One region of the Rhizobium sp. BK491 genome, then DNA from elsewhere that is predicted to be linked to it. Evidence: predicted binding sites of a transcription regulator. Region 1 holds the regulator's gene; the other holds the start of a gene.
What was found. Region 1 encodes PhoB, which activates phosphate uptake and scavenging genes when phosphate is short. Its sites were predicted from a motif close to TGTCATNNANCTGTCAT; they were not measured.

Region 1 (4,431 bases):
CGATCGTCTCGGCGCGGCCAAGCTGCATTTCGGTGCCGGAGAGGAACAGCGTCTCGCCGCCGAGCTGCCGCATGCCGACATCGAAGGAGACACGGGTTCGGGTGGACGGCTTCTCGAAGATCATCGCCAGCATCTTGCCGGCAAGCGGCCTGTCGGCCGTGCCGGCCTTCTGCGCGCTCTTTCGGACGATCGCGTCATCGATGATGTTGCGCAAATCGGCAGCCGGAACGGCAGAGAGATCGAGAAAGTGTTTCGGAGAAGCCATGTCCTTACCTGTGCTCCAGAAAAAACAATAACGCCCGCGTGGGGCAGGAACGCCCCGACAGCGGGCGTTGAATTCAAGCCGATTTCTTGGTGCGGGCAGCGCGCGCGCGCTCGGCGGCGCGCTCCAGGCGGGCGAGACCTTCGCGTGCTTCCTCGGCAGTGACGACCAGCGGCGGCAGCAGGCGGATGACGTTGTCGCCGGCCGGAACGCCGAGCAGATGCTCGGCACGGATCGCCTGCAGCAGTTCCGCCTGCGGAATGGCCGCTTTGATGCCGAGCATCAGGCCTTCACCGCGAACGTCCTCGATGATGTCAGGAAAACGATCCTTGAGCGAGGCGAGCCCCTGGCGGAAGACCAGCGAGACATCGCGCACATGCTGCAGGAAGCCTTCGGCAAGCACGATATCGAGAACCGCATTGCCGACTGCCATGGCAAGCGGATTGCCGCCATAGGTCGAGCCATGCGTGCCGGCCTTCATGCCGGAAGCGGCTTCCGCCGTCGCAAGGCACGCACCGAGCGGGAAACCGCCGCCGATACCCTTGGCGACCGCCATGATGTCAGGCTTGATACCGGACCATTCATGGGCAAAGAGCTTGCCGGTACGGCCGACACCACACTGTACTTCGTCGAGGATCAAAAGCAGGCCGTGCTCATCGCAGATCTCCCGCAGCCCGCGCAGGAATTCGTTTGTCGCCGGGCGGATACCGCCCTCGCCCTGCACCGGCTCTATCAGGATAGCGCCCGTCGCATCGGTAATGGCAGCGCGGACGGCGTCGAGATCACCGAAGGGCACCTGGTCGAAGCCCGGTGCCTTCGGGCCGAAACCTTCGATATATTTTTCCTGGCCACCGGCGGCGATCGTTGCGATGGTGCGGCCGTGGAAGGCGCCTTCGAAGGTGATGATATGGAACTTCTCGGGATGTCCCTTGGCGAATTGATAGCGCCGCGCAGTCTTGATGGCGCACTCCAGCGCCTCCGCGCCCGAATTGGTGAAGAAAACCTTGTCGGCGAAGGTCACTTCCGTCAGCCGCTTCGACAGCTTCTCCTGGCCGGGCACCTCATAGAGGTTGGACAGGTGCCAGACCTTGTCGGCCTGCGCCTTCAGCTCGGCGACAAGATGGGGATGAGCATGACCGAGCGAATTGACCGCGACGCCGGCTGCGAAATCGAGGTAGCGTTCGCCATTCTCAGTGACCAGCCAGACGCCCTCGCCTCGCTCGAACCGCAGCGGAGCGCGCAAGTAGGTGTCGTAAAGCGGCGTGGTCTCGGCCATGGCCATATCTCCTGATCACAACTTTAAGGACCGATCGCTTCCATTTGATGAAACGGGTCCGAAAAAATCAAAAATGCCGCCTTGCGGCGGCTTGGGCACTATTGATGTTTTGCACCGCGATGTCAACAAAACTGCCGTTTTAGCAGGTGCGAGAAAACGCTTGCCGGCAAAAGAGATGCGTCGGGCGGCGCCTATGGCAGAAATGCCACGCCCGGACAGCAAGTTGGGGAAAACCTCGAAATCGATTCCTCAAGATTCCCGCGACTCTTGTCACGGAGTCAGCCTCACACTAGGTTAAAAACCAATTGCTAGACTGCATGCGGCGGAACTAGTCACCACAATTTTAGAGCGTTTCGCGCCTCGATACCATGCGAGGCAATGGTGAGGGATTCTGCCATCGGAAACGCGACAGCGGAGACAGGGCATGAATTGGACAGACGAACGCGTCGAGAAGCTGAAAAAGCTATGGTCCGAAGGGTTGAGCGCCAGCCAGATCGCTGCGCAGCTCGGTGGCGTGAGCCGTAATGCCGTCATCGGCAAGGTGCATCGCCTGAACCTCCCCGGCCGAGCGAAGGCGGGCGGCGCGACAACCGCAGCGCGCACGCCGAAGCGCAGCGCAGCGGCACCTCGCGCTGCGACCTACGGATCGCGCGTTGCTACCCGCACGGTGGTTGCCCGCCAGCAGGGCGCAACCATGCTGAAGGAAGAGATCGAGATCGATTCCGTCAACGAAATCCAGTATCGCCCGGCATCGAACGTCGTCGTTCCGATCTCCCGCCGCCTCGGCCTGACGGAACTGACGGAGCGCACCTGCAAGTGGCCGGTCGGCGATCCGCTGAAGGACGATTTCCATTTCTGCGGCAACGAGAGCCCAGATTCATCGCCTTACTGCACCTACCATCAGCGCCTGGCCTACCAGCCGGTGCATGAGCGGCGTAGGCCGGCCCAGCCGCGTGGCTGAGAGGCTTGATGACTAAGATAAAGAAACGGGCCCTTGAGGCCCGTTTTCTGTTTCCGCCGCTATGTTGATGCCTGATCGGGTATCGCCGTTCAGGCCTCCATGGAGTAGCCCGCGCCGCGAACGGTGCGAATGACATCCTGCATATTGGAGAAATTGAGCGCCTTGCGCAGGCGGCCGACATGGACGTCGACCGTGCGTTCGTCGACGTAGATATCGTGACCCCATACGCCGTCGAGCAGCTGCGAACGCGAGAAGACCCGGCCCGGCGAGGACATCAGGAACTCCAGCAGGCGGAATTCCGTCGGCCCCAGCCGCACTTCGCGGCTCTTGCGGTGGACGCGATGGGTTTCGCGATCCAGCTCGATATCGCCGCAACGCAGCACTGTGGAGAGAACCTCCGGGCGGGCACGCCGCAGCATCGCCTTGACGCGAGCCATCAGCTCCGGCGTAGAGAACGGCTTGACGACATAATCGTCCGCGCCGGTCGAAAGCCCGCGCACGCGCTCGCTTTCCTCGCCGCGGGCCGTCAGCATGATGATCGGCAGGCGCTCCGTCTCCGGCCGCATACGCAGCCGGCGGCAGAGCTCGATGCCCGATACGCCGGGCAGCATCCAGTCGAGGATCAGGAGATCGGGGATGCGCTCCTGGAGACGCAGCTCGGCCTCATCGCCTCTGAGGATCGTGTCTACCTCGAAGCCTTCGGCCTCAAGATTGTAGCGCAGCAGAACGCTGAGCGCTTCCTCGTCTTCTACAACAGCAACTCTCGGAACCATGCGCCTATGGTCTCCTTTCTTCGCTTTCGGATTATTCGGTCACTGCGCCGACGGTATTGGCGGTATCGTCCTTCGGGCGCTCGCCTTCCGGCTGCGCGCCCGTCGCCATGTAATAGATCGTCTCGGCGATGTTGGTGGCATGGTCGCCGATGCGCTCGATGTTCTTGGCGCAGAAGAGAAGATGCGTGCAGGTGGTGATGTTGCGCGGATCTTCCATCATGTAGGTCAGCATCTCGCGAAAGAGCGAGGTGTACATGGCGTCGATTTCCTCGTCGCGTTCGCGGATCGATACGGCCTTGTCCGGCGAGCGGGTCGCGTAGACATCCAGAACTTCCTTGAGCTGGCTCAGCGCCAGTTCGGAGAGATGCTCGATGCCGCGGGCGAGACGGCGCGGGACACCGGTGCCCTGGACGGCGATGACGCGCTTTGCGGTGTTCTTGCCGAGATCGCCGACGCGCTCCAGATCGGATGCGATGCGGATCGAGCCCATGATTTCACGCAGGTCCGCCGCCATCGGCTGACGGCGGGCGATGGTAACGATCGCCTTGTCGCCGACTTCGCGCTCGGCATGGTCGAGAACGACGTCGTCGGAGATGACCTTCTGGGCCAGGGCAGCGTCGCTATTGACCAGCGCGCGTACGCTGTCGCTAACCATCTGCTCTGCCAGGCCGCCCATTTCAGCAATGCGGCGCGTCAGGAACTTCAGGTCTTCGTCATAGGCAGAGAGAATGTGAGTGGAGACCATTTTTCTATCCTCAAGGTGAACTGTGTGAAATGAGCCGCGCGCCTGACATCATCAACCAAAACGGCCCATGATGTAATCCTGCGTGCGGAAATCGTCGGGATTGGTGAACATCTTATCGGTGTCGTTCTCCTCGACCAGATGGCCGAGATGGAACATTGCGGTACGCTGCGAGACGCGGGCTGCCTGCTGCATGGAATGCGTCACGATGACGATGGTGAAATTCTCCCGCAGCTCGTGGATGAGATCCTCGACCTTGGCGGTCGCGATCGGATCGAGCGCCGAGCATGGCTCGTCCATCAGGATGACCTCCGGACTGACCGCGACGGCGCGGGCGATGCACAGACGCTGCTGCTGACCGCCCGATAGACTCGTGCCGGCATCATGGAGCCGATCCTTGACCTCGCCCCAGAGACC
Region 2 (4,431 bases), on a different contig from region 1:
GGTCACTTTCGCGTCGAGCTGGCGCAGCGATCCGGCGGCCGTATTGCGAGGATTGACATAGGTCTGCTTGCCCTCGGCCTCCATGTGCGCGTTGAGCGCCAGGAAGTCGCTCTTGGCCATATAGACCTCACCGCGCACCTCGACGACCGAGGGAGCGCCCGCTGGCAAGGTCTGCGGGATTTCCTTGATGGTCCTGATATTGGCGGTGACATTCTCGCCTGTCGTGCCGTCGCCGCGCGTCGCGGCGCTTACCATGCGGCCGTTCTCGTAGCGGATGGACATGGAAAGACCGTCAATCTTCGGCTCCGCCGTAAAGGCGATGGAATTATCAGGCAGGCGACCGAGAAAGCGATAGACGCCAGCGACGAAATCCTCGACATCTTCTTGCGAGAAGGTGTTGTCGAGCGAGAGCATCGGCCTGGCGTGGACGACGGGTGCAAAGGTCTCCGATGGTGCGACACCGACCCGGCGTGACGGGCTATCGGCGCGAATCAATGCGGGAAACCGGGCCTCGATCGCATCATTGCGCCGCTTCAGCGCATCATACTCGGCATCCGAAATCTCCGGCGCATCCTTGCCATGATAAAGCGCGTCATGGTGCGCGATCTCTGCAGCCAGATAGGCAAGCGCTGCGGCCGCTTCCTCTTCGCTCAAATCTTCCACGGGCTTCTGTTCGGTGCTCATGAATCTACACTCCCCGATTTCGGAGATGTTTTAGAGCACTTCCGCAAAAAGTGCGAAGCGGTTTTCGCCACGGAGCACGTAAAAACAAAGGGAAAAATCTGCATTTCAGTTACCGAATGCCAATGACCGTCATGGTAGCGTTCACGACAACTTTACGCCATGATCGGCCGTTCTTGATGTTACAGGTGCGGGAAATATCAGCATCGAGCCAGCCTTGGTGGAATTCTCTTTCCAATTCCCGAGCAGCGGCTCTTTCCCGAGTATCACAGGGGATTTAAGATAAGTTATTATGAGAGCGAGACCTCTGGAAATGATCGGATCGTCAGCAGAAATTCGAAATCACGCATGAAGTATCGTCTTGCCGTTCTCTCCATTTCTCTCATCGGTGCAGTGTTGATTATGAGCTCGTTCGTCAGCCGCTCTGCCTTGGGGCTGGTCGTTAGAGCTTGTGAGATCAACTCCACCCTGACAGGATCGCCATATCCGTGCCTCAAGATAGTGGAGTCGCCGGATCCGCTGTCGTCCTACGTTGTCCTTCGCGAACCGGCTGACAAAGAACGAACCATTCTTGCGCCCCTCGCCGACGTCCCCGGTATCGAGGACCCTCGCCTTCTGACCGCAGGAGCGCCGAACTACTTTGAGGAAGCGTGGAAAGAGTTATCGGCAATCGATCCGCGTGCAGCGAAGGCTTCGAGACAGAATTTTGCACTGGCGATAAACGCCGCCAGCTGGCGCACGCAAGATCGGCTTCACATTCATATGGGGTGCGAGACACCTCGCTTCAGGGCGCTCTTGAAGGCTCATATGACGGAGATTGAAAGCGGCCGGTTTACCGACCTGAAGACCCGAGCCGGTTGGTGGGCAACCTTCCATACGGCGGATGACCTCTCGGATTTGAACCCGCTGCAGCTCGTTGCGGATGGCATCGATGGCGCCCGTTCAAATATGGAAAACGTAGTGGTCGGCGTCTTTGGCGCCGTATTGCCTGACGGGCAGCATGGTTTCTATGTTCTGGCGAGAATAAACAAAGCACACAAATCCCGCGGGTCCGCGGAGGATATGATCGATCCCAAATGCCGGCTCTGATGCATGTCGCGCAGAAGCGGATCAAGACCAGCGCTCGCAAAAGGCTTCTATGTCGCTTGATTGAAAATCAGCAAGCCGCTCCATAACGGTTTCGAACGGCCAATTCCACCAGGCGATAGACGCAAGTCTCTCCGCAATGCTTCGCGTGAAGCGCTCTCGAATGAATTTCGCGGGAATACCGCCGACAATCGTATAGGGTTCGACGTCTTTGGTGACGACAGCGCCTGCTGCAAGCACGGCACCGTCTCCAACCTTTACGCCCGGCAGAACGATCACGCCGTGACCGATCCAGACATCGTTGCCAATGACAGCGCGATCCTGCTTGCGCCGATCGAAAAACGCATGATCCCGTACGGCGTCCGCCGAGTAATATTCCGGACAATAGGTGAAGCGATGCATGGACGGGCGGTCCATCGGGTGATTGGGGGCGCCGATTCTGACTTCTGCCGCAATGGCGCAGAATTTTCCAATCGTTGAATCACCGACGATGCAGCGCGGCCCGAGATAGGAGAAATCCCCAAGTTCGACCGTGTGCAGAGACGTGTCTTCCAAAATCTCGCAGCACATGCCGACGCGCGAATCTCTTATATTCGCCGTCGGGTGGATAACGGTTTCCGCGATTTTGGGGCGATTTGGCTGTGCGGTCGAGTGCATTGACGGTCTCCGGATTCTAGCCTGCCTAGCCGGAGACGATGAAGGATATGTGACGCGGGACTGCCGAAAGACCCAGCGAGATGTCCGTGGCAGATCGTCGCCGATATCTGCTCCATGGACAGCCGCGAGATCAGCCGTTGCCGGCCAGCAAGCGTTTGGCGGCCGCTCTCGCCTCTTCGGTCACAGAAGCGCCCGCGAGCATGCGGGCGATTTCCTCGGTGCGGTCCTTCGGCTCCATGGTGGCGACGCGCGTTGAAATCTTTTCCGAGCCGTCCGCGACCGGCCCCTTGGAAATCAGGAGATGCGTTGCGGCGCGAGCGGCGACCTGCGGTGCATGAGTGACCGACAGCACCTGCACGCGATCGGACAGACGCTTTAGCCGCTGGCCGATCGCATCCGCTACCGCACCGCCGACGCCGGTGTCAATTTCATCGAATACGAGGGTCGGCGCCGAGCCGCGATCGGCGAGCGCAACCTTCAATGCCAAGAGAAAGCGCGACAGCTCGCCTCCGGAAGCAACCTTGGTGATCGGGCCTGGACGCGTACCGGGGTTGGTCTGAACGTGGAATTCGACGACATCGATGCCATCGGCCGTTCCGGCTTCGGGATCACTTGATATCTCCACCATGAAACGCGCACGCTCGAGCTTCAGGGCCGGCAATTCGGCCATGACGGCCGCGGCAAGCGCCTCGCCTGCGTGGCGGCGCTTCTCCGACAGGCTGCGCGCTGCAACGTCATAATCCGCCTTGGCAGCGGAAAGCTCGGCAGCAAGACGCGCCAGCCGCTCTTCGCCGGCATCGAGATCGGCGAGATCCGAAATCATGCGCGCGGCCAGGGCCGGCAATTCCGTTACCGGCACAGAGTATTTACGCGAGGCGCCCCGCAACGCGAAGAGACGCTCTTCAACCCGCTCAAGCTCGCGCGGATCGTATTCCGTCTTACGCAGCGCGGCTTCGACCTCCATCTGCGCGTTGGAAAGCTGATCGAGAGCGGCGTCCAGCAATGCGACGGTATCTTCCAGCAGGCCCGGCGCCTCATGGCTCTTGCGCTCCAGCCGGCGCACCAGCGAGGCGATATGCGGCACGGGCGATGCATTGCCGTTGAGAAATTCCGAAGCCTCGGCGATATCTCCAGCGATGCGCTCGGCCTTCATCATCCGCGAGCGCGTCTCGGCAAGCTCGTCCTCCTCGCCATCTTGCGGCGAGAGCTTCCCCAGCTCCTCGACAGAGGCGCGAAGATAGTCGGCCTCGCGGGCAGCCCGCTCCACCTGCTCTCTGTGCTTCCTCAACGTGCGATCGGTATCGCGCCAGATCTTGTAAAGCCTGCCGACCTCCTGTGCCTCATCAGCGAGGCCAGCGAAAGCATCGAGCAAGATGCGGTGCGCATCCGTGTCGACGAGCGCACGGTCATCGTGCTGACCATGAATTTCGACGAGAAGCTGCCCGATCTGGCGCATGAGCTGAACGCTGAGGGCCTGATCGTTGACAAAGGCTTTGGTGCGGCCATCGGCGGATTGAACGCGGCGGAAAATCAGATCGCCGTCATCATCGATGCCGTTTTCGCGCAGGAGCTTGCGGGCCGGATGCTGCGTGCCGACATCGAATACAGCGGTGACCTGGCCGCGCTCTTCGCCATGGCGCACCAGCCCGCCATCGCCACGCCCGCCCAGGGCCAGCGACAGGCTGTCAAGCAGGATGGATTTGCCCGCACCCGTCTCGCCGGTCAAAACCGAAAGCCCGGACTCGAAGGCAAGATCCAGCCGCTCGATCAAAACGATATCGCGGATCGAAAGCTGGATCAGCATCTGCGCTCAATCTCACGTCCCAAGAAGAAGTTTCTTGCCCGCCCTGGAAATCCAGGAGCCCGAATTTTCGCTCGGCTCAACGCCGCCCTTCTGCAGCAGCTGATAGGAATCCTTATACCAGCGGCTGTCCGGATAGTTGTGACCGAGAACCGCGGCGGCTGTCTGGGCTTCCGGAACAATACCCATTGCATAATAGGCTTCGA

Region 2: the regulator PhoB is predicted to act here: its motif matches at 2,463-2,479, upstream of FHX05_RS03645 (DapH/DapD/GlmU-related protein).

What each region holds. Positions count from the first base shown of each region.
Region 1 is NZ_JACIAR010000002.1:414,282-418,712, reverse strand. It holds gene argF (ornithine carbamoyltransferase) at 1-265, opposite strand, end outside; gene FHX05_RS09930 (aspartate aminotransferase family protein) at 339-1,538, opposite strand; gene FHX05_RS09925 (GcrA family cell cycle regulator) at 1,963-2,499, shown strand; gene phoB (phosphate regulon transcriptional regulator PhoB) at 2,589-3,272, opposite strand; gene phoU (phosphate signaling complex protein PhoU) at 3,304-4,017, opposite strand; gene pstB (phosphate ABC transporter ATP-binding protein PstB) at 4,069-4,431, opposite strand, start outside.
Region 2 is NZ_JACIAR010000001.1:728,248-732,678, forward strand. It holds gene ligA (NAD-dependent DNA ligase LigA) at 1-684, opposite strand, end outside; gene FHX05_RS03640 (CDP-diacylglycerol diphosphatase) at 1,030-1,770, shown strand; gene FHX05_RS03645 (DapH/DapD/GlmU-related protein) at 1,792-2,424, opposite strand; gene recN (DNA repair protein RecN) at 2,555-4,228, opposite strand; gene FHX05_RS03655 (outer membrane protein assembly factor BamD) at 4,241-4,431, opposite strand, start outside.